DNA from 2 places in the Pedococcus sp. 2YAF34 genome. Region 2 is predicted to be linked to the other one. Evidence: predicted binding sites of a transcription regulator. Region 2 holds the regulator's gene; the other holds the start of a gene.
What was found. Region 2 encodes LexA, which represses DNA repair genes until DNA is damaged. Its sites were predicted from a motif close to TCGAACANNTGTTCGA; they were not measured.
Positions count from the first base shown of each region.

Region 1: a site for LexA is predicted at 4,587-4,602, ahead of ruvC (crossover junction endodeoxyribonuclease RuvC). Genes of this name have one in related genera too.

Region 1 is NZ_JBFRFA010000005.1:5,832-16,024, reverse strand. Features, by position in the region: gene AB4Z02_RS04315 (glycosyltransferase family 4 protein) at 1-773, shown strand, start outside; gene AB4Z02_RS04310 (hypothetical protein) at 773-1,354, shown strand; gene pdxS (pyridoxal 5'-phosphate synthase lyase subunit PdxS) at 1,477-2,403, shown strand; gene AB4Z02_RS04300 (GNAT family N-acetyltransferase) at 2,514-3,044, opposite strand; gene pdxT (pyridoxal 5'-phosphate synthase glutaminase subunit PdxT) at 3,076-3,699, shown strand; gene AB4Z02_RS04290 (YebC/PmpR family DNA-binding transcriptional regulator) at 3,696-4,457, shown strand; gene ruvC (crossover junction endodeoxyribonuclease RuvC) at 4,653-5,252, shown strand; gene ruvA (Holliday junction branch migration protein RuvA) at 5,249-5,851, shown strand; gene ruvB (Holliday junction branch migration DNA helicase RuvB) at 5,881-6,960, shown strand; gene yajC (preprotein translocase subunit YajC) at 7,144-7,467, shown strand; gene secD (protein translocase subunit SecD) at 7,480-9,303, shown strand; gene secF (protein translocase subunit SecF) at 9,300-10,193, shown strand, end outside.
Region 2 is NZ_JBFRFA010000009.1:30,168-40,360, forward strand. Features, by position in the region: gene AB4Z02_RS07025 (NAD-dependent protein deacetylase) at 1-102, shown strand, start outside; gene AB4Z02_RS07030 (class I SAM-dependent methyltransferase) at 83-670, opposite strand; gene AB4Z02_RS07035 (GNAT family N-acetyltransferase) at 820-1,245, shown strand; gene AB4Z02_RS07040 (DUF4259 domain-containing protein) at 1,338-1,751, shown strand; gene lexA (transcriptional repressor LexA) at 1,758-2,483, opposite strand; gene AB4Z02_RS07050 (LysM peptidoglycan-binding domain-containing protein) at 2,744-3,142, shown strand; gene AB4Z02_RS07055 (CHAP domain-containing protein) at 3,180-4,454, opposite strand; gene AB4Z02_RS07060 (winged helix DNA-binding domain-containing protein) at 4,675-5,784, opposite strand; gene AB4Z02_RS07065 (SRPBCC family protein) at 5,833-6,267, shown strand; gene AB4Z02_RS07070 (SDR family NAD(P)-dependent oxidoreductase) at 6,252-7,013, opposite strand; gene AB4Z02_RS07075 (hypothetical protein) at 7,232-7,711, opposite strand; gene AB4Z02_RS07080 (ZIP family metal transporter) at 7,849-8,574, shown strand; gene nrdR (transcriptional regulator NrdR) at 8,973-9,473, shown strand; gene AB4Z02_RS07090 (vitamin B12-dependent ribonucleotide reductase) at 9,574-10,193, shown strand, end outside.

The DNA of each region.
Region 1 (10,193 bases), on a different contig from region 2:
TCTCCGAGGACGCGCGCCGCACGGTCACCACCCACCTCGGCGGTGACGCCGTCGTGATCCCCAACGGTGTCAACGTCGCCCGCTTCGCCGAGGCATCGCCCGAGCCGGCCTGGCAGGGCACGACCGACGCGCCGACCCTGGCCTTCCTCGGGCGCATCGACGAGCCCCGCAAGGGCCTCCCGGTGCTCGCGGCCGCGATGCCTGCGGTGCTGGCGCGGCACCCCGGGGCGCGCGTGCTCGTCGCCGGCCCCGGTGACGTCGAGGCTGCCCGCGAGCGGATGGATCCTGCGGTCGCCTCTGCCACCGAGTTCCTCGGCATGGTCAGCGACGAGGAGAAGGCGGCCCTGCTCTCGTCCGTCGACGCCTACGTCGCCCCGCACACCGGCGGCGAGAGCTTCGGCATCGTCCTCGTCGAGGCCATGAGTGCCGGAGCGCCCGTGGTCGCCTCCGACCTCGCGGCGTTCGTCCGGGTCCTCGACCGCGGCCGGTGCGGGGCGATGTTCACCAACGAGGACCCCGGAGACCTGTCGCGACAGCTGCTCCGCGTGCTCGGCGACCCCGGCGAGCGCGAGCGCCTGGCCGCACTCGGCAGCAAGCGCGCGATGGTGTTCGACTGGTCGGTCGTGGCCGAGGACGTCATGGCGGTCTACGAGACGGTCACGCACGGCATGGACGACGTGCGCACCGACCACACCGGCCACCTGCGGGCCGACCCGACCGACACGCGGTGGACGCGACTGCTGCGCGGTGCGCGGCGCGGAGGTGAGGACTGATGGAGCTCCTGACGTATGCCGCGGTCGTGGTGGCCGTGCTCCTCGGCGTGGCCTGGTACCTCTCCTACAACGCCGCCCGCCTCGACCGCCTGCACACCCGGGCCGAGGGTGCGTTGTCCGCGCTGGACGCCCAGCTGGTCCGCCGCGCGGAGGCGACCCTGGAGCTCGCCAACTCCGGTGCAGTCGATCCCGCCACCGCCCTGATGCTCGCGGGCGCGGCCTCGGACTCCCTCGAGGCCCACAACGAGCGCGCGCTCGAGGACGACCTGCTCGAGGGGCAGAGCTTCGGTGCCCGCGAGGGGCTGGAGAGCGACCTCACCGCCGCGCTGCAGGCGGCGCTGACGCCCGACGTGGTTGCCGAGATCAGGGCCGAGGACGCCGCGGGCGCGGCCGCCCTCCAGCGCGTCGAGGGAGCCGGGGTCCGGGTGCAGCTCGCCCGGCGCTTCCACAACGACGCCGTCACCGACGTACGCCGCGTGCGCCGCAAGGCGGTCGTGCGCCTCTTCCGGCTCGCCGGGCACGCCGACCTCCCGCGCACGGTCGAGTTCGACGACGAGCTGCCTCCCGCCGTCCGCGACTGACCCCGGCCACCGGTCCCAGCCGGGTCGCAGGGGCGGTCGGAGGCACGGGACGCACCAACTAGCATGGGATGCGAAGCGCGTCCCCTGCGCTGCGCCCTGAACAGAATCTGGAGCACGTCGTCATGTCCGCCGACACCACCACCCCCGCCAGCCAGCCCTCGTCGCAGCCCACCACCGGCACGTCCCGCGTCAAGCGCGGCATGGCCGAGATGCTCAAGGGCGGCGTCATCATGGACGTCGTCAACGCCGAGCAGGCCAAGATCGCCGAGGACGCCGGTGCCGTCGCCGTCATGGCGCTCGAGCGGGTCCCCGCCGACATCCGCGCCCAGGGCGGCGTCTCGCGCATGTCCGACCCCGACATGATCGACGGCATCATCGAGGCCGTCTCCATCCCGGTGATGGCCAAGGCCCGCATCGGCCACTTCGTCGAGGCGCAGGTGCTGCAGTCCCTCGGCGTCGACTACATCGACGAGTCCGAGGTCCTGACCCCCGCCGACTACGCCAACCACATCGACAAGTGGAACTTCACCGTCCCCTTCGTCTGTGGTGCGACCAACCTCGGCGAAGCCCTGCGCCGCATCACCGAGGGTGCGGCGATGATCCGCTCCAAGGGTGAGGCCGGCACCGGTGACGTCTCCAACGCCACCACCCACATGCGCCAGATCCGCCAGCAGATCCGCAAGCTCCAGAACCTCCCCGAGGACGAGCTCTTCGTCGCGGCGAAGGAGCTCCAGGCTCCCTACGAGCTCGTGACGGAGGTCGCCGAGGCCGGCAAGCTGCCCGTGGTGCTGTTCACCGCCGGCGGCATCGCCACCCCCGCCGACGCCGCGATGATGATGCAGCTCGGCGCCGAGGGCGTCTTCGTCGGCTCGGGCATCTTCAAGTCCGGCAACCCCGCCCAGCGGGCCGAGGCGATCGTCAAGGCCACCACGTTCTTCGACGACCCCGACGTGATCGCCAAGGTCTCGCGCGGCCTCGGTGAGGCCATGGTCGGCATCAACGTCGACGAGATCCCCGAGCCGCACCGACTCGCCGAGCGCGGCTGGTAGCCACCCGCTCCCGGCACTTCCGGCGCCCATTGCAACGAAGGGTGGGAAGCGGCTGCTCCAGCACCACCTGAGGCAGCCGGTTCCCACCCTTCGTCGTCGCCGTCGGGGCTTCAGCCCCTGTCGTCAGGGAGCGCCATGAAGAGCACGGGCAGGTGGTCGGCAGGAAGCCACCAGGGGCGGCCCTCGCCGACCACCTGCCACCCCGTCCTGCGGTAGAGCTCGACGGCGGCGGTCGTCTCCTGGACCACGTCGAGGACGGGGGTCCGGCCGGTGGCGCGGATCGCCTCGACCGCTGTCGCCAGCAGCGCACTGCCGACGCCCCGGCCGCGCGCGGTGTGGGCCACGAACAGCACCGAGACCGCTGCCAGCTCCTCGGCCCCGCGCCCCGTGCCCGCGGTCCAGAGGTCCGCCTCCATCCCCGTCCCGACCCCGCAGACCGACACGTGGCCGACGACCTCGGCGTCGAGGTCTGCCACCCAGGCCGCGTCCTCGCCGTCGCGGCGGATGAAGTCCTCGGCAGGGAACGGCAGGGGCCAGCGCTGGGGGTACCCGGAGTACGGCCGTTGCGCCGCGAGCACCTCGGCAAGAGCGGGGAGGTCGTCGGGGGTGCGGGCGCGGATGCGCGCGTCGGGCAGGGGCACGGTGACCAGCCTAGGTGGGCGCCCCCGTAGCATTCCGGCCGTGACGAATCCCTCCAGTCCGACCATCGGTGTCCTCGCCGTCCAGGGGGACGTGCGCGAGCACCTGTACGCCGTCGAGCAGGCCGGCGCGCGCAGCGCCACGGTCCGCCGCCCGCGCGAGCTGGAGGCGGTCGACGCGCTCATCATCCCCGGTGGCGAGTCGACGACGATGGACAAGCTCGTCCGCGCCTTCGACCTGTACCACCCGCTCCGGGAGCGCCTCGCGGCAGGCATGCCGGCCTACGGGTCGTGCGCGGGCATGATCATGCTCGCCGACCGCATCGCCGACGCCCGACCCGACCAGCAGACGCTCGGCGGTCTCGACATCACGGTGCGGCGCAACGCCTTCGGACGCCAGGTCGACTCCTTCGAGGAGGACCTCCACATCCGAGCCATCGGCGGGGCCCCGATGCGGGCCGTGTTCATCCGCGCCCCGTGGGTCGAGGAGGTCGGCGAGGGCGTGGAGGTCCTGGCCCGCGTCGAGGACGGCCCGGCCGCAGGTAGGATCGTCGCCGTTCGTCAGGGATCGGTGATGGCCACCTCCTTCCACCCGGAAGTGACCGGTGACCACCGGTTCCACCAGTTGTTCGTCGAGATCGTGAGAGGCAAGGCATGAGCGGCCACAGCAAATGGGCGACCACCAAGCACAAGAAGGCCGCCATCGACGCCAAGCGCGGCAAGCTCTTCGCCAAGCTGATCAAGAACATCGAGGTCGCGGCGCGCACGGGTGGCGGTGACCCCACGGGCAACCCGACGCTCTACGACGCCATCCAGAAGGCCAAGAAGTCCTCGGTCCCCAACAACAACATCGACAACGCGGTCAAGCGTGGCTCGGGCGCCACCGCCGGCGGCTCGGACTGGGAGACCATCACCTACGAGGGCTACGCGCCAGGTGGCGTGGCCGTCCTCATCGAGTGCCTGACCGACAACCGCAACCGCGCCGCGGCCGAGGTCCGGACCGCCCTGACCCGCAACGGCGGACAGCTCGCCGACCCGGGCTCGGTCTCCTACGTGTTCGACCGCAAGGGCGTCGTCGTGGTGCCCAAGGGTGACAAGACCGAGGACGACATCCTCGAGGTGGTGCTCGAGGCGGGGGCCGACGAGGTCAACGACCTCGGCGACTCCTTCGAGATCATCTCCGAGGCCACCGACTTCGTCGCCGTGCGCAAGGCGGTCCAGGACGCCGGCATCGACTACGACTCGGCCGAGGCCTCGTGGGTCCCCAACCTCCAGGTGCCGCTCGACGCCGACGGCGCCCGCAAGATGATCCGCGTCATCGAGGCCCTCGAGGACTCCGACGACGTTCAGGACGTCTTCGCCAACGGTGACATCAGCGACGAGGTTCTCGCCGAGCTCGACGAGGACGACGAGTAGACGACATCGAGCAGGCGGCACACCGAGTGGGCGGCGACCAGACCGGTCCGCTCGGTGCCACCAGCCGGACGCCCCGTCCTCCCCGCGTGTTGCTGCGGGGGAGCCGGGGCGTCGTCCGTGTAGCGTTCACCGAACAGGTGTTCGGATGACGAGACGGTGGAGCGGCAGCGCCCGCCAGGACGAGGGAGCAGCGCAGTGCGCGTACTCGGGGTCGACCCCGGACTGACCCGGTGCGGGCTGGGTGTGGTCGACAGCAGCCGCGGCCGCAGGCTCACCATGGTCGCGGTGGGGGTCGTCCGGACGCCGGGCGACCGCGACACGGGGGAGCGGCTCGTTTACCTCCAGGACCAGGTCGACGCCTGGCTCGACCGGTTCGATCCCGACGCCATCGCCCTCGAGCGCGTCTTCGCGGCCGACCACGTGCCCACCGTCATGACGACCGCCCAGGCGTCGGGCCTGGTGCTCCTGGCCGCCGCGCGCCGCGGCCTGCCGCTCGTCACGCACACGCCCAGCGAGGTCAAGGCCGCCGTCACCGGGCAGGGCCGCGCCGACAAGGCACAGGTCACCGCCATGGTCACCCGCATCCTCGAGCTCGAGGTCGCCCCCAGGCCCGCCGACGCCGCCGACGCCCTGGCCCTGGCCATCTGCCACCACTGGCGCGGCGGCGGCGACCAGCGCCTCGCCCTCGCCGCAGCCTCCGAGCGTGCCCGGCTCAAGGCCGTGGGCGCCCGGGCCCCCGGCGCCGTACCCGGCGGTGCCCCGTCCGCCCACCCGTCCGGGGCGGTGTCGCGGTGATCGCCTCGGTGCGTGGCGCGGTCCAGCACATCGGCCTCGACCGTGTCGTCGTCGAGGTCGGGCGAGTCGGCATGCTCCTGCACACGACCCCCGCGACGGCCTCGGCGCAGCACCTCGGTCGCGAGGCGACCCTGGCGACCACGCTCGTCGTGCGCGAGGACTCACTGACCCTCTACGGCTTCGCCTCCGACGAGGAGCGCGACATCTTCGAGCAGGTCCAGACCGTCACCGGGGTGGGGCCGCGGCTCGCCCTGGCCATGCTGTCCGTGCTGGCGCCCGACCGGCTGCGCGCCGCGGTGACCGGCGCCGACCTCGCCACCCTGACCAAGGTGCCGGGCATCGGCAAGAAGGGCGCCGAGCGCATCGTGCTCGAGCTGCGGGACAAGATCGGCGTGCCGTCCGGTGCCGCCGGCACGACCCCTGCCGCACCCGCCGCCGCGGGGCCGTCCTGGCGCGACCAGGTCACCGACGCCCTCACCGGGCTCGGCTACTCCGGCAAGCAGGCCGAGGACGCCGTCACGTCGGTCGCGGCCACGGCCCCGGCCGACGCCAACGTCTCCGAGATGCTGCGCGCCGCGCTGCGTGAGCTCGGGCGGTAGGAGTGTCCGGCGACGGCTTCAGCTCCGAGATGTACGAGGACTCCTCCCTCGACGCCACCGCCCGCATCGTCGACCCCTCGGGCGAAACCGACGAGCGCACGGTCGAGATGGCGCTGCGACCGCGCCGGCTGAGCGAGTTCTCGGGGCAGTCGAGGGTGCGTGACCAGCTGTCCCTCGTGCTCGAGGCGGCGCGCCGCCGAGGCACCCCGCCCGACCACGTCCTGCTCTCGGGGCCGCCCGGCCTCGGCAAGACGACCCTGGCGATGCTCATCGGCACCGAGCTCGAGCGCCCGATCCGCATCACCAGCGGCCCGGCGATCCAGCACGCCGGCGACCTCGCAGCGGTGCTCTCGTCCCTGACCGAGGGGGAGGTGCTCTTCCTCGACGAGATCCACCGGATGTCCCGCTCCGCCGAGGAGATGCTCTACCTCGCCATGGAGGACTTCCGCGTCGACGTCATCGTCGGCAAGGGCCCGGGGGCCACCGCGATCCCGCTCGAGCTCGCACCGTTCACCGTCGTCGGGGCGACCACGCGGGCGGGCCTGCTCCCCGCGCCGCTGCGCGACCGCTTCGGCTTCACCGGCCACCTCGACTTCTACGCCACCGACGACCTCGTGGCGATCCTGCACCGCTCCGCACGGCTGCTCGATGTCGCCGCCGACCCCGACGGAATCACCGAGATCGCCCGCCGGTCGCGGGGCACACCGCGCATCGCCAACCGCCTGCTGCGTCGGGTCCGCGACTGGGCGCAGGTGCACGGCCGCCACGTCGTGGACGAGGCCGCCGCCCACGCCGCCCTGGCCCTCTTCGACGTCGACGACCGCGGCCTCGACCGGCTCGACCGAGCCGTCCTCGACGCCCTGTGCCGCCGGTTCGGCGGGGGACCGGTCGGGCTGTCGACCCTCGCGGTGGCCGTCGGCGAGGAGGCCGACACCGTCGAGACGGTCGCCGAGCCGTTCCTCGTGCGCGAGGGCTTCATGGTGCGCACCCCGCGTGGCCGCGCCGCCAGCGCGCTGGCGTGGGAGCACCTGGGGCTGACGCCGCCGGCCGGCCTCGACCGCCAGCCGGCCCTGCCGCTGGACACCGGCGAGGGCCGCTTCGGCGCCTGAGGACCCGCCCGGGTGGCACCGCCCGCGAAATGGTCACAATTGGAACGCGGTTGCGGCAGGGCACGTTGGTCGGTATGCCGTGCGTCACCTACACTCGGGCGGTCACCCGGCTGGTGCCGGGGACCTGTGCGTGCCCGGTGATGCGGCTGCGCGCACCACCAGCCAACTGTGAAGGGATGCTCCATGTCGAGTGGCGGCTCACCGCTAGCCAGCCTGCTGATCTTCGCCCTGCCCGTGCTGCTGATCGTGTTCATGGTGTTCAGCCAGCGTCGACGGCAGCGCGAGGCGCAGTCCCTGCAGGCGGGTCTGACGGTCGGTGACGAGGTCTGCACGACCTCGGGCCTCTTCGGCCGGGTCACCTCGATCGAGGACCAGGTCGTCACCCTCGAGGTCGCCCCGGGTGTGGTGCTGCGCTTCGACCGCCGCGCGATCGGCCTCAAGACCCCGCAGTCCCCTTCCTCCACGACGGCGTCCGACCAGCCGTCCGGTCCCGTCAGCCCCGAGTAGAGGTCACCCCACGTGGCAACCAACCCGTACAACCGCAAGCCGCTGAAGGTCCTGGCGGGCCTCGCGGCCGTGAGCATCGCCCTCTACGGGCTGCTCTTCGCCGCCGTGACCTGGGGCGACGCCCAGTTCAAGCCGAAGCTCGGCCTGGACCTCGCCGGCGGCACCCAGCTCGTGCTGGCACCGCGCCTCGTGGGCAACGCCAAGGTCTCCAGCGACCAGCTCAACCAGGCGCGCGACATCATCGTCCAGCGCGTCGACGCCAACGGCGTCGCGGGTGCCGAGGTGACCACCAGCGGTGGCCGCAACATCGTGGTGAGCATGCCCGGTACGCCGCCGAAGGCCACCGAGGACGCCATCCGTCGCTCCTCGCAGATGCAGTTCCGGCCGGTCCTCGCAGCCGCGCCCGGCACCAACCAGCCGGTGCCGACCGGCACCTCGACCACGGGCGGGACCCCGACGGGTACGGCGACCGGTACCGCCACGGGCACCGCCACCAAGCCGGCCGTGCCGACCGCCACCGGCGCGACGACGACCAAGGCCGGCAGCGCCGTGCCGGGCGCGTTCGTCCGAGCGACGACGACCCCCGCCACCGGTGCGAGCACCACGCCTGCCCCGACGGCCACGACGGGCGCCGCGACCCCCACCACGCCGGCCGCGGGCAGCACCGCCGCGCCCAAGGACGCCAGCGACCTCGCCCAGATCACCCCTGCGCTCACCCAGGAGTTCCAGGCCCTCGACTGCGCCAAGGACGGCGTCCTCGACGGCATCGTCGACGACCCGGCCAAGCCGCTGGTCACCTGCTCCGACACCGGCGCCGAGAAGTACATCCTCGGCCCGGTCGAGGTCCGCGGTGACCAGATCAAGGACGCTGTCGCCGGCTACCAGCCGCTGTCCAACGGCCAGCCGTCCAACATCGTCGAGATCCGCCTGTCCTTCAACAGCAGCGGCACCAAGGCGTTCGGCAACGTCACCAAGCGCCTGGTCAACCTGGAGGACCCGCGCAACCGGTTCGCCGTGACGCTGGACTCGCAGGTGCTCACCGCACCGACCGCGCAGGCAGCCATCCTCGACGGCCAGGCCAGCATCACGGGCAGCTTCACCATCGAGAGCGCCCGCGACCTGGCCAACCAGCTCAAGTTCGGCGCCCTGCCGCTGTCGTTCGACCTGCAGACCCGTGACGAGATCAGCCCGACCCTCGGCAGCGAGCAGCTGCGCATGGGCCTGGTCGCCGGCGTCATCGGCTTCGCCCTGGTGTTCCTGTACTCCCTCGGGCAGTACCGCGCACTGGGCCTGGTGACCGTCGCCTCCATCGTCATCGCCGCCCTGCTGACCTACGTCGCCATCGCGCTGCTGGGCTGGGCGCAGAACTTCCGCCTCGACATGGCGGGCGTGACCGGCCTGATCGTGGCCATCGGTGTCACCGCCGACTCCTTCATCGTCTACTTCGAACGCATCCGCGACGAGGTCCGGGAAGGCCGTCCGCTGCGTGCTGCGGTCGACACCGGCTGGCGCCGCGCCCGGCGGACCATCCTGGCCGCCGACGGCGTCAACTTCCTCGCCGCGTTCGTGCTCTACCTGCTGGCCTCGTCCAACGTGCGCGGCTTCGCGTTCACGCTCGGGCTGACCACGCTCATCGACCTCCTGGTCGTGGTGCTGTTCACCCACCCGGTCGTGGCGATCCTGTCGAGCACCAAGTTCTTCGGCGGCGGCCACCGCTGGTCCGGCCTGGACCCCCAGCGCCTCGGGGCCAAGACGAACAGGGCCCGGTATGCCGGGCGCGGACGGGTCGCGATGCCTGCGACCGCCTCCGCCACGAGCGACGGGAGCGCGCTGTGATCAACTTCGCCGCACTGGGCAACGACCTCTACACCGGCAAGCGCTCGATCGACTTCGTCGGCCGCTACAAGCGCTGGTACGTCCTGTCGGGCATCTTCGTCCTGCTCGCGACGCTGGGCCTGGTCTTCCAGGGCCTCAACCTCAGCCTGGAGTTCTCGGGCGGCTCGGAGTTCCGGGTCTCGAAGGTGACGATCGGCGACACCTACGAGCAGAAGGCCAAGGACGCCGTGACCTCGGTCGCCCCGGCCGCTGCCCCTGAGGTGACGACCATCGGCTCCGGCACGGTCCGCGTGCAGACCGAGAAGCTGAGCGACGCCAAGATCCGCGACGTGCAGTCGTCGCTGGCCAGGGCCTTCGACACGACCGCCGGTGACGTCTCCGCGTCGTTCGTCGGTCCGTCGTGGGGTGCCTCGGTCAGCCAGAAGGCGCTGCAGGCCCTTGCCGTGTTCCTCGCGCTGGTCGCGGCGGTGATGGCGATCTACTTCCGCACCTGGAAGATGGCTGTCGCAGGCCTCGCCGCCCTCGTCCACGACCTGTTCATCACGGTCGGCATCTACGCGCTTGCCGGCTTCGAGGTGTCGCCGGCGACGATGATCGGCTTCCTGACGATCCTCGGCTACTCGCTCTACGACACCGTCGTGGTGTTCGACAAGGTGCGCGAGAACACGGGCGAGGCGCGCGGCAACGGACGCATGTCCTACGCCCAGGCGGCCAACCTGGCCGTCAACCAGACTCTGGTGCGCTCCATCAACACCACCGTCGTGGCCCTGCTCCCGATCGCGTCGATCCTGGTCATCGGGTTCCTGTTCCTGGGCCCGGGCACCCTGCTCGACCTCGCGCTGGCGCTGTTCGTCGGTATCGCGGTGGGTGCCTACTCCTCGATCTTCATC
Region 2 (10,193 bases):
ATCACCCGGGGGGCGACCCGCGGCGACGGCGAGGCGACCCTGCAGCTCGACGCCCCGCTCGGTCCGACGCTCACCGAGCTGGTCAGGCTGCTGGCCGCCTAGCGACGAGGACGGCGTCGATCGCGTCACCGCCCTCCGTGTGCCGCACGAGCTCCTCGCAGCGCTCGACGTGCAGGCCCTCGGACGCGGCACGCAGTTCGTCGAGGGTGTGGAGGAGTGCCGGGTCCTGAGGACCACCGACGCCGTCGGTGAGGTTCCGCAAGGCATGACCGACGACGACGAGGGCGCCGCCCGGCGCGAGCCAGCGCCGGCACCGACCGAGGACGTCCTCGGGCAGGTGGAGGTAGGCGACCAGCACCAGGTCGTAGAGAACGCCCGGCGACGGTTGCCACGAACGCGCGTCCGCGACCGCCCAGTCGACCGCGAGCCCGCGACGGGTCGCCTCGGCCTCGCCCTTGCCGAGCCCCACCGCGGAGAAGTCGACCGCCGTCACCCGCCAGCCCAGCGAAGCTAGCCAGATGGCGTGCCGCCCCTCACCGGCCCCGAGGTCCAGGGCTCGACCCGGCGGCCAGGGGGAGACGATCCGCTCGACCTCCGCGTTGGGGCCGGCGCTCCACACCCGGTCGCTGGCTGCATACCGCTCGTCCCACATCCGCTGCCGGTCCGTCATCCCCCTAGCATCGCCGATATGAGCCCGGCCGCCACCGCGATCACCGTCCGCGACGCCCTCGACACCGACGTGCCGGCGATGGCCGCGATCTACGACGAGCAGGCGCGCACCACGGTGGCGACGTTCGACACCGAACCGCGCGGCGCGGCATACCTGGGGGAGAAGGTCGCGGGCGCGGGGAGTGCGATCTCGTCCTCGTCGCGACTCGTGACGAGGAGGTGCTCGGCTACGCCTTCTCCGGGCCGTTCCGCCCTCGCCCCGCGTACGACGGGACCAAGGAGGTGTCGGTCTACCTCGCGGAGGGCGCGCGTGGCCTGGGCGTCGCGTCGCAGCTGTACTCCGCGCTGCTCGGCCGGCTCGACGCGCACCCCGGCGTGCACACCCAGGTCGCGGTCATCGCGCTGCCCAACGACGCGAGCATCGCGCTGCACCGCCGGTTCGGGTTCGAGCAGGTGGGGGTGCTGCGCGAGGTGGGGCACAAGTTCGGCCGCTACGTCGACACCGCCTGGTACCAGCGCCTGCTGCCTGAGGAGGGCGCCGGGCACACCGTGTCGGGGACCAGCGGCGAGGGCTGACAAAGGTCCACCTTGCCTCGGCCGAACGACCACTGGCGTGTCGCGGCGGGCCTTGGCACGCTCGTAGCAACCGAGCACACAGGGAGGCCGGTATGGGAGCTGCCGGAACAGGACCGTTCGAGAACGACGACGCGCTCGACTTCCTCGACACCCTCGAGGAGGCCGGACCCGACGAGCGCCGCGCCCAGGTGGAGCGAGCCATGGGGCGCGTGGTGCGGTCGGACGGCTACATCGAGGCGCCGGAGATGGCCGAGGCCATCGCGGCCGCGGTCGTCGTAGCCGCCTGCGACGACCCGGAGAGCGTCGTCGCAGAGCGCTACGTGCCGCGTTGGGTGGAGGAGGAGCCGCTCGAGGTCGACGAGCGCCTCGAGGACCTCGCCACCGCGGCGCTGCACCGGGCGCTGCGGCCGGATGACAACGAGTGGTGGGAGCTGTGGGACGAGGCCCGCGCCACCGACGACATCACCCAGCGCCTGAGCAGGTACCTCGAGACGCTGGGCGACTGACGCTGCTCAGACGCGGCGCAGGACCGCGGTGACCTTGCCCAGGATGGTGGCGTGGTCGCCGTCGATGGGCTCGAACGCCGCGTTGTGCGGCATGAGCCAGACCTTGCCGTCCTTCCGCTTGAACGTCTTGACGGTCGCCTCGTTGTCGAGCATGGCAGCCACGATGTCGCCGTTGTCGGCTGTCGGTTGCTGCCGCACGACGACCCAGTCACCGTCGCAGATCGCCGCGTCGATCATCGACTCGCCGACGACCTGGAGCAGGAACAGCTGGCCTTCGCCGACGATCTGGCGGGGGAGCGGGAAGACGTCCTCGACGGTCTCCTCGGCGAGGATCGGCACGCCGGCAGCGATGCGTCCGAGCACGGGGACGTAGGAGGCCTCCGGGCGCTGGTCGCCGATCCCGGTCTCGTCGTAGACGGCCGTCTCGTCGTCGACGCTCGCGCCGCCGCGGTAGCCGCGCATGTCGGCGGGGGAGTCGGGGGAGACGACCTCGATGGCGCGAGGGCGGTTGGGGTCGCGGCGCAGGAACCCCTTGCGCTCGAGGGTCGAGAGCTGGTGGGCCACCGAGCTCGGGGAGGTGAGCCCGACGGCCTCGCCGATCTCGCGCAGGCTCGGCGGGTAGCCGCGCCGGTCCACCGAGTTGCGGATGACCTCGAGGACCCGGCGCTGGCGGACGGTGAGCCCGTCGCCGTGGTCGCGGTCGGGGAGCTCCTTGACGTTGTCCTCGCTCATGCCGGTTCCTCGTTTCCGCAGGTCAGGTGCCGTGAGCCGGTCCTCCAGGGGTGGTCCGGCGACGGTGGTACGGGTGCGTTGTCAGTGGCCTCTGATGTGCTTGAGGCATGAACACAGCGTATGGCGTTCGAACGCCTGTGCCAAACATGTGTTCGACGCGTGTCTTGCCGCATTCGAACACGCGTGCTAGAAATCAGTCCAGAGGAAGTTCGCACACCCGTTCGAACGACCGCCAGACCCTGACCACCACGGAGGACCAGATGAGTGCAGCAGTCGCTTGGGACGTCGCCCCCGCACCTTTGCGGATGCCGACGCGACCGACCCGTCCGCAGCTCGTCTCCGTGCCCACGGGCGAGGACGTCGTCATCCGCCCCGTGGCGCCGGTGCACCTCACCCGCGCAGGTCGCCTCGCCATCACCCTGACGGTCCTCGTGGCCGCGGTGGTGCTCGCGACCACCCTGCTGTCCGGCGGGGCGTCGGCGACGGTCGTCGACCACGCCACGACCGTGCAGTCGGGCCAGACGCTCTCCGAGGTCGCGGCCACGCAGCTGCCGCAGCTCCCGCTGGCCGACGCCGTCGCCCGCATCCAGGTCGCCAACGACCTGGCCGGCTCGGACGTCCACGCCGGCCAGACGCTGCTCATCCCCGCCGTCGGCTGACGCGCCACGGCTCACCGGGGTGAGCCGGCCAGGGCCCTCAGAGAACCTGCTTGTCCTTGATGTGGGTCCAGTAGAGCGGGCTCGACGTCCCGGCCTTGTCGACGGCGACCTGGTCCACGAGCGTCGTGGGCTGCACGGTCCCGCCGACCTGGTCCCAGGAGTAGACGTAGTGGGCGATGCCGCCCTTCATCAGGTAGACCTTCTTGGTCGTGTACCCGCGCACGTACGACCCGTCCACCGGCCGGAACGACAGGTGGTTGTAGCGGGTGGCGCTCCCGGCCTTGTCGATCGCGTACTGGTCGACCGTCATCGAGGTCCGCTTGCCGCCCACGTTGTCCCAGTCGGTGACGATGACCGGCGCCCCACCGGCGACCTTGTAGACCTCACCGCGCTGGCCGCCCCGGATGAGGGTGCCCTCGGCGGGTCGTGACCGCAGGTGGTTCCAGTGGCCGCCCATCCCCGCCTTGTCGATGGCGTACTGGTCGACCTTGGTGGTTGCCTGCGTCCCCCCGAACGCCGCCCACGTGTAGACGTAGACCGGCGCTCCACCGATGACGCGGTAGACCTCGTTGCGCTGGGCGCCGCGGATGAAGGTGCCCTCCGCCAGCCGCGCCGGCATCGACGCCAGAGTCGCGGAGGAGATGAGGTGGGTCGGCTGGGTGCCCCCGAGACCGGTCCATGTCGAGGTGTAGATCGGCGCAGAGCCGACGAGGCGGTAGACCTCGTTGGTCTCGCGCACGCGCAGGAACGAGCCAGACCTCGGCGGCTGGTAGGCTTGGTCCTTGAAGTGGATGAAGTTGCTGGGCCAGTTGCGGTCACCCTTGTAGACGCGCCAGCGCGAGGAGTAGCCGCCACCCCAGGAGCTGTCGGAGATGGCGATGTAGGACGACGTCGCCTCCTCGACGTAGCCGACGTGCCCGGCGCTCGGGGCGTAGGCGCTGCCGTAGTTCCACTGCGCGATGGAGCCGGTGCGCGGCGTCCTGTCGACGACGTAGCCGCGCGACTTGGCGCTGGTGGCCCACTGACCGCCGTTGCCCATCCCGCTCTGCTGCTTCACCCCGTTGCGCGCCAGCCGGTAGGCCACGTAGTTGACGCAGTTGTTGCCGGAGGAGTTCACGGGGTAGCCCCACACGGACTTCCCGGCGTACCCGCTGAACGAGATGCAGGCGGTCGAGTAGGCCTTGCACTCGCTCACCAGCCCGGCGGCCTGGGCCGTCCGGGGGGCGACGGCGACCAGGGCGGTCGCCACGAGCGTCAGGGCGAGCAGGCGGAGTACGGCGTGGGCGGCGGCGCGGTGGAGGCGTGAACGCATGACTTCCTGGGGGTGGGGGGCAGGAACGGCGCCGAGGGCGCAGGCGGCGGTCCCCGGGGGACGCGCAACCTGGAACAGGTTGGACGTCCGGTGTCCGCTTTGTCATGCAGATCCGGATAAGTCCAACCGTGTAATTCATCAACCGGTCAGGGCGAGGTCATGACCTGTTAAAAGCAGACGGCCCGCATGGGTCCGCCGGGGCTCGGGCCAGGCGGTCGCGCTACCCCCACCAGATGTGCGGGGTGTGGTGGTCCTCGAGGTAGCGCAGCTCCAGCTCGAGGAAGCCGGCAAGCCGCTGTGCGGCCAGGCGTACTGCTTCGCGGCCCCGGTCGTCGACGCTGCGCGCGAGCCGCACGTCCACCTCCACCTCGCCCCCGCGGACCGTGCGCTTCCACAGCCCGACGTTCTGCTGGTCGAGGACGACCCGGGCCCAGAACGGATCAGGGTGCTTGGCGAAGGGATGGTCGGGCGCCGTGGGGAAGTTCACCGTGGGGTAGGTGAGGACCGCCTCGTCGTAGACGGGAAAGGGGTAGGCCGCGGGCGCGGCAGGGCTGCGCCGTGGCACCACCGAGGGGTCGAACCAGTGCGGGGTGCCGTCGACGTCCTCGCAGGCGAGCTCGCCGCCGAGCTGGGCCAGGGCCTCCTTGGTGCCGGCGACGGTCAGCGACGACCACCGGGTGAAGTCCTTGATGGTCGCGGGTCCGTGGCTGGTGAAGAAGCGGCGCACCAGCTCGACCAGCGCCTCGTCCTCGTCGCGCGCACGGGTGGGCGGGACGACCTCGTCGACCAGGGCGTAGGAGTGGTGGACGCCCTTCTGCGGTCCGGAGCAGACCAGCCCCTGGAGCTCGGCGACGATGAGCAGGTGCCCGAACTGCTGGCCGGGCTCGATGCTCGACCCACGCCCGACGAACGCCTCGCCGATCTCGGCCCGGGTCAGGTGGTTTCGTCCGGCGAGCAGCTCGGCCAGCAGCGACAGTCCCGAGTCGAGCCGGCTGGCGTCGTCGAGCCCGAGCTGGCGGTGGCGGCCAGCCATCGACGACAGCAGGCGCGGTGAGGTGAGCGCCAGGATCCAGCGCAGGTCCTCGGGCGCCACGAAGTGCCACGTCGGCCGCAGGATGTGGGTGCGCAGGAAGGTGCCGCTGTCGTGCTCGCGACGCACGGCGGCATACGTGCTCCGCCGGGTGCGCAGGCCGAGGGAGAAGAAGGCGTGGTCGCGCTCCTGGCTCTGGACGCAGGTGAGCAGGCGGACGGCGTCGGCAGCGCGGGGCAGCGGCGCCGAGCTGAGTCGCTGGGTGGCCAGCCGCTGGGCGAGGACGCGCGCGGAATCCATGCCCCGCATCCTCTCGAACTGCACCGACAGCAGGAGGACGATGTCGTGATGGAGCAGCACGCCACCGTCGACATCGCCGCCCCACCGGCTCGGGTGTGGGAGGTGATGACCGACGTCGAGCGCTGGCCGGAGTGGACCGCCTCGATGCGGTGGGCGCGCAGGCTCGACGAGGGACCGCTGCGCCCGGGCTCGAGCGCGAAACTGAGCCAGCCCCGCATACCCACCTCCGATTGGGTGGTCACCGAGCTGGAGCCGGGCGCGTCGTTCACGTGGGTGATGCGCGGGCCGGCGATCCTCACCAAGGCCCGCCACGTCGTGGAGCCGCTGCCCGGCGGCGGCAGCCGGGTGACCCTGAGCATCGAGCCGCACGGATGGCTGGGGGAGCTGTTCGGGCGGGTGTACCGCGCGACGACCGACCGCTACCTCGCGATGGAGGCGGCGGGACTGAAGACCCGCAGCGAGGAGGCTCAGCGGGCCAGGTAGCCGCCGTCGATCGGGTAGTAGGTGCCGGTCGCGAACGATGCGCCGTCGCTGGCCAGCCAGGCGACGAGCTCGGCGACCTCCTCGGGCTCACCGATCCGCTGCAGCGCGTGCTGGGTCGCGAGGAAGTCCAGCGTCGGCTGGTCCAGGTGGGCGTCCAGCAGGGGAGTGCGGATGAAGCCCGGGCCCACCGCGTTGACGCGGATCTTGTCGGCGGCGTGCTCCCAGGCGGCGGCCTGCGTCATGCCGACGACGCCGTGCTTGGCGGCGGTGTAGGCGCTCGCGGTCGCGAAACCGACAGCGCCGAGGATCGAGGCCATGTTGATGATCGAGCCCCCGCGACCGCTGGCCTTCATGGCGCGGATCGCCGCGCGCTGGGTGTAGAAGACGCCGTCGAGGTTGATGCCGATGACCTTGTGCCAGGCCTCGTCGGTGTAGTCGCCGCTGGCGAGGACGTCGCCGCCGATGCCGGCGTTGCAGACCGCGATGTCGACGTGGCCGAGGTGCTCGACCGCAGCGTCCATCGCCGCGTCGACCGCCCCGGAGTCGCTGACGTCGACCACGGCGCCGTGCGTCCGGCACTCGAACGCCTCGAGCTCCTTGAGCACCACGTCGATCGCGGCCTGGTCGAGGTCCCAGATCGAGACGTCCGCGCCGGAGCGCGCGAGGATGTGGGCGCAGGCGCGGCCGATGCCGGAGGCCCCGCCGGTGATGACGGCGACCCTGCCGCCGAGTCCGTAGCTGTTCATCTCTTCCTGCCTTTGTGTGTGCCTTCGTGGTGGCCCTGAGGGGTTCCCCGGGAAGGTCCCGCGGTCGTGCTCCCACTCTCGGGCGGCCGCCCACCGCCGGGTAGGGCCCAAGGGCCCGGTGCGGTACGGCGCAGGACCGGCCCGCATCAGCGGGACCGGTCCTGCGTGGTGGTCAGGGCGCGCGGTGGTCAGGGCTCTTGGGGTCGGTGCCCGTGGGGTCAGGGCTCGATGCGCGTGCCGGTGAACGTGCCCGTGGCGCTGAACAGCTGGGCGCCGGTCGCGTCGTACCCCGTGACCGCGAAGGTGCCGACGAGCTTGCCGCTGCGCAGGCGCCCACGCACCCGGATGCGTGCGCTGCCGGTATCCATGTTCGGGCCGACGTCGGTGCTGCCCCAGAACGTCGCCTTGAACCGGTCGCCGTCCATGGCCCACACACCGTTGCTGACCGAGCCGGCGGGACGGATGTCGTTGCTGACGATGATGCCGCCGGCGCCGATGCTGACGACGGTGATGCCGGGCTCCGGGTCGGCGGGTGGGTCGTTGGTGTGCTCGATCCACCAGGCGCCCAGGACGCCGCTGCTCGCGTCGGTCGCTGAGGCTGACGCGACCCCCGTCCCCGCGACCAGGACTCCACCTGCCGCCACCCCTGCCGCCGTGCGCACGAGCTGTCGACGGTCGATCCTTGCTGCTCCGCTCATGAGAACCTCCTCTGTTCCGGGTTCCCTGCGTCCTCGATCGTCCCGCCGGCGCGCCGGGGCCGGGTCACGCAGACGGCCTAGTCCTGTGCCCCAGCCCCCGACCTGCCTCAGTCCGACCCGGCGGTTACGGTGGGGAAGTGCTGGAAGCAGGGTTCTGGGGATTCGTCGGAGGAGTGGCTCTGCTGGTCGGCGCGGCGGCCGGGATCTGGCTGCCGACGTCCAAGCGCGTCATCGGCTGGGTCATGGCCGTCGGCTCGGGGGTGCTGGTCAGCGCCCTGACGTTCGAGCTGGCCGGCGAGGCCTACGACAAGGCCGGGGGAGTCTCGACCGTGCTCGGCCTGCTCGGCGGGTCGGTCGTGTTCTTCCTCGGCGACTGGTGGATCGACAACCGTGGCGGCCACCGGCGCAAGAGCCCCAACGGTCCCCAGGCCGGCGCGGCCGGGACCGCGCTCGCGCTCGGCGCGCTGCTCGACGGCATACCGGAGAGTGCCGCGATCGGCGTCTCCACCATCGGCGGGGGAGGCGTGGGGGTGGCCGTGGTCGCCGCCGTGTTCCTCTCCAACATCCCCGAGGGCCTGTCCTCCTCGGCGGGTATGCGTTCGGCCGGGCACAGCGCTCGCTCGATCATGGCGCTGTGGCTGGGTGTCACCGCCGCGGCGACCGTGGCGGCCGCGCTGGGTCGGGTCCTGCTCGACGGAGCGGACCCGTCGGTGGTGGCGACGATCCAGGCGTTCGCCGCCGGAGCCATCCTCACGATGCTGGCCGACACCATGGTCCCTGAGGCCGTGGAGCACGCCGGGCGGCTCGTCGGGCTGCTCACCGTGGTCGGGTTCAGCGCGGCGTTCCTGCTCTCCATGGCCTGAGCTCCCGCCCGCTCCCGCACACCCGCGCCGCGCGCCCCCGCTGTCCACAAGATGTGGGTGCGCGTGGGTCGTCCCGCACCAGATATGGTCGGCTCTCGAGTCACTCCAGCCACACCTGTACCACTTCGGGCGTGTCGGCCAGGTGCTTCGCAAGGCGCTGACCTGCGGCGATGCACACTCCACTACGGAGTTTGGAGGAGTTTCCGGGACTCGCTTGCGCCCTGGGTCACAGCGAGGCAGACTATCCCTACATCTAGTGGTTACACCGCTGTAGTTCGTCCACATGTAGTGCACAGGGCGAGGCTGGTTCTCCACACGTTGTCCCCAGCAGGTCCACAGTCTCGTCCCCAGCTCATCCCTGGACGGCGGGGCAACACCCCCTCGGAAGGAGCGCCGCCATGCACTGTCCGTTCTGCCGGCACACCGACTCCAGGGTCATGGACTCGCGCACGACCGACGACGGCAGCTCCATCCGCCGGCGTCGCCAGTGCCCGGAGTGCGGCCGCCGTTTCACCACGATCGAGACGGCCAGCCTCACGGTCACCAAGCGCTCCGGCGCGAGCGAGCCGTTCAGCCGGGGCAAGGTCCTCGCCGGCGTCCGCAAGGCCTGCCAGGGCCGCCCGGTCACCGAGGACGACCTCGCCCTCCTCGCCCAGCGCGTCGAGGAGTGCATCCGCCAGCAGGGGCAGGCCGAGGTCGAGGCCCACGAGGTGGGCCTGGCGATCCTCGGGCCGCTGCGCGAGCTCGACGAGGTCGCCTACCTGCGGTTCGCGAGCGTCTACCAGGCGTTCGAGTCGCTCGAGGACTTCGAGTCCGCGATCACCCTGCTGCGCGCCGAGCGCGAGGCCACCGGCACCGAGCCGGACTCACGCAGCACCGCCGGTTTGCCGCCGGGCTGAGCCCGCGCCGTACGGCACCACCGCACCATCCCGGCACTGTCAGTGCCAACACCCAGAATTGACACCAGAGCATCACCAGGGGCTAGGGAGGCCACCAGACATGACTGAAACCGCAGGCGCACGTGCAGGTGCCCGCAAGAACGCCGGCAAGGGCGCGTCCGGCGTCACCGTCGAGCGCATCTACACCACTCCTGGTGTGCACCCCTATGACGAGGTGACCTGGGAGAAGCGCGACGTCGTCCAGCAGAACTGGAAGACCGGCGAGACGATCTTCGAGCAGCGCGGTGTCGAGTTCCCCGACTTCTGGTCGGTCAACGCCTCCACCATCGTCACCACCAAGTACTTCCGCGGCGCCGTGGGCACCGAGGCCCGTGAGCAGGGCCTCAAGCAGCTCATCGACCGCGTCGTCCTGACCTACGTCAAGGCCGGCAAGGACCACGGTTACTTCGCCACCGCCGAGGACGCCGAGATCTTCGAGCACGAGCTGACCTACGCCCTGCTGCACCAGGTGTTCAGCTTCAACTCCCCGGTCTGGTTCAACGTCGGCACCAAGAGCCCGCAGCAGGTCAGCGCCTGCTTCATCCTCGCCGTCGACGACTCGATGGACTCGATCCTCAACTGGTACAAGGAGGAGGGGAAGATCTTCCAGGGCGGCTCCGGCGCCGGCCTCAACCTCTCCCGCATCCGCTCCTCCAAGGAGCTGCTGTCCTCCGGTGGCAC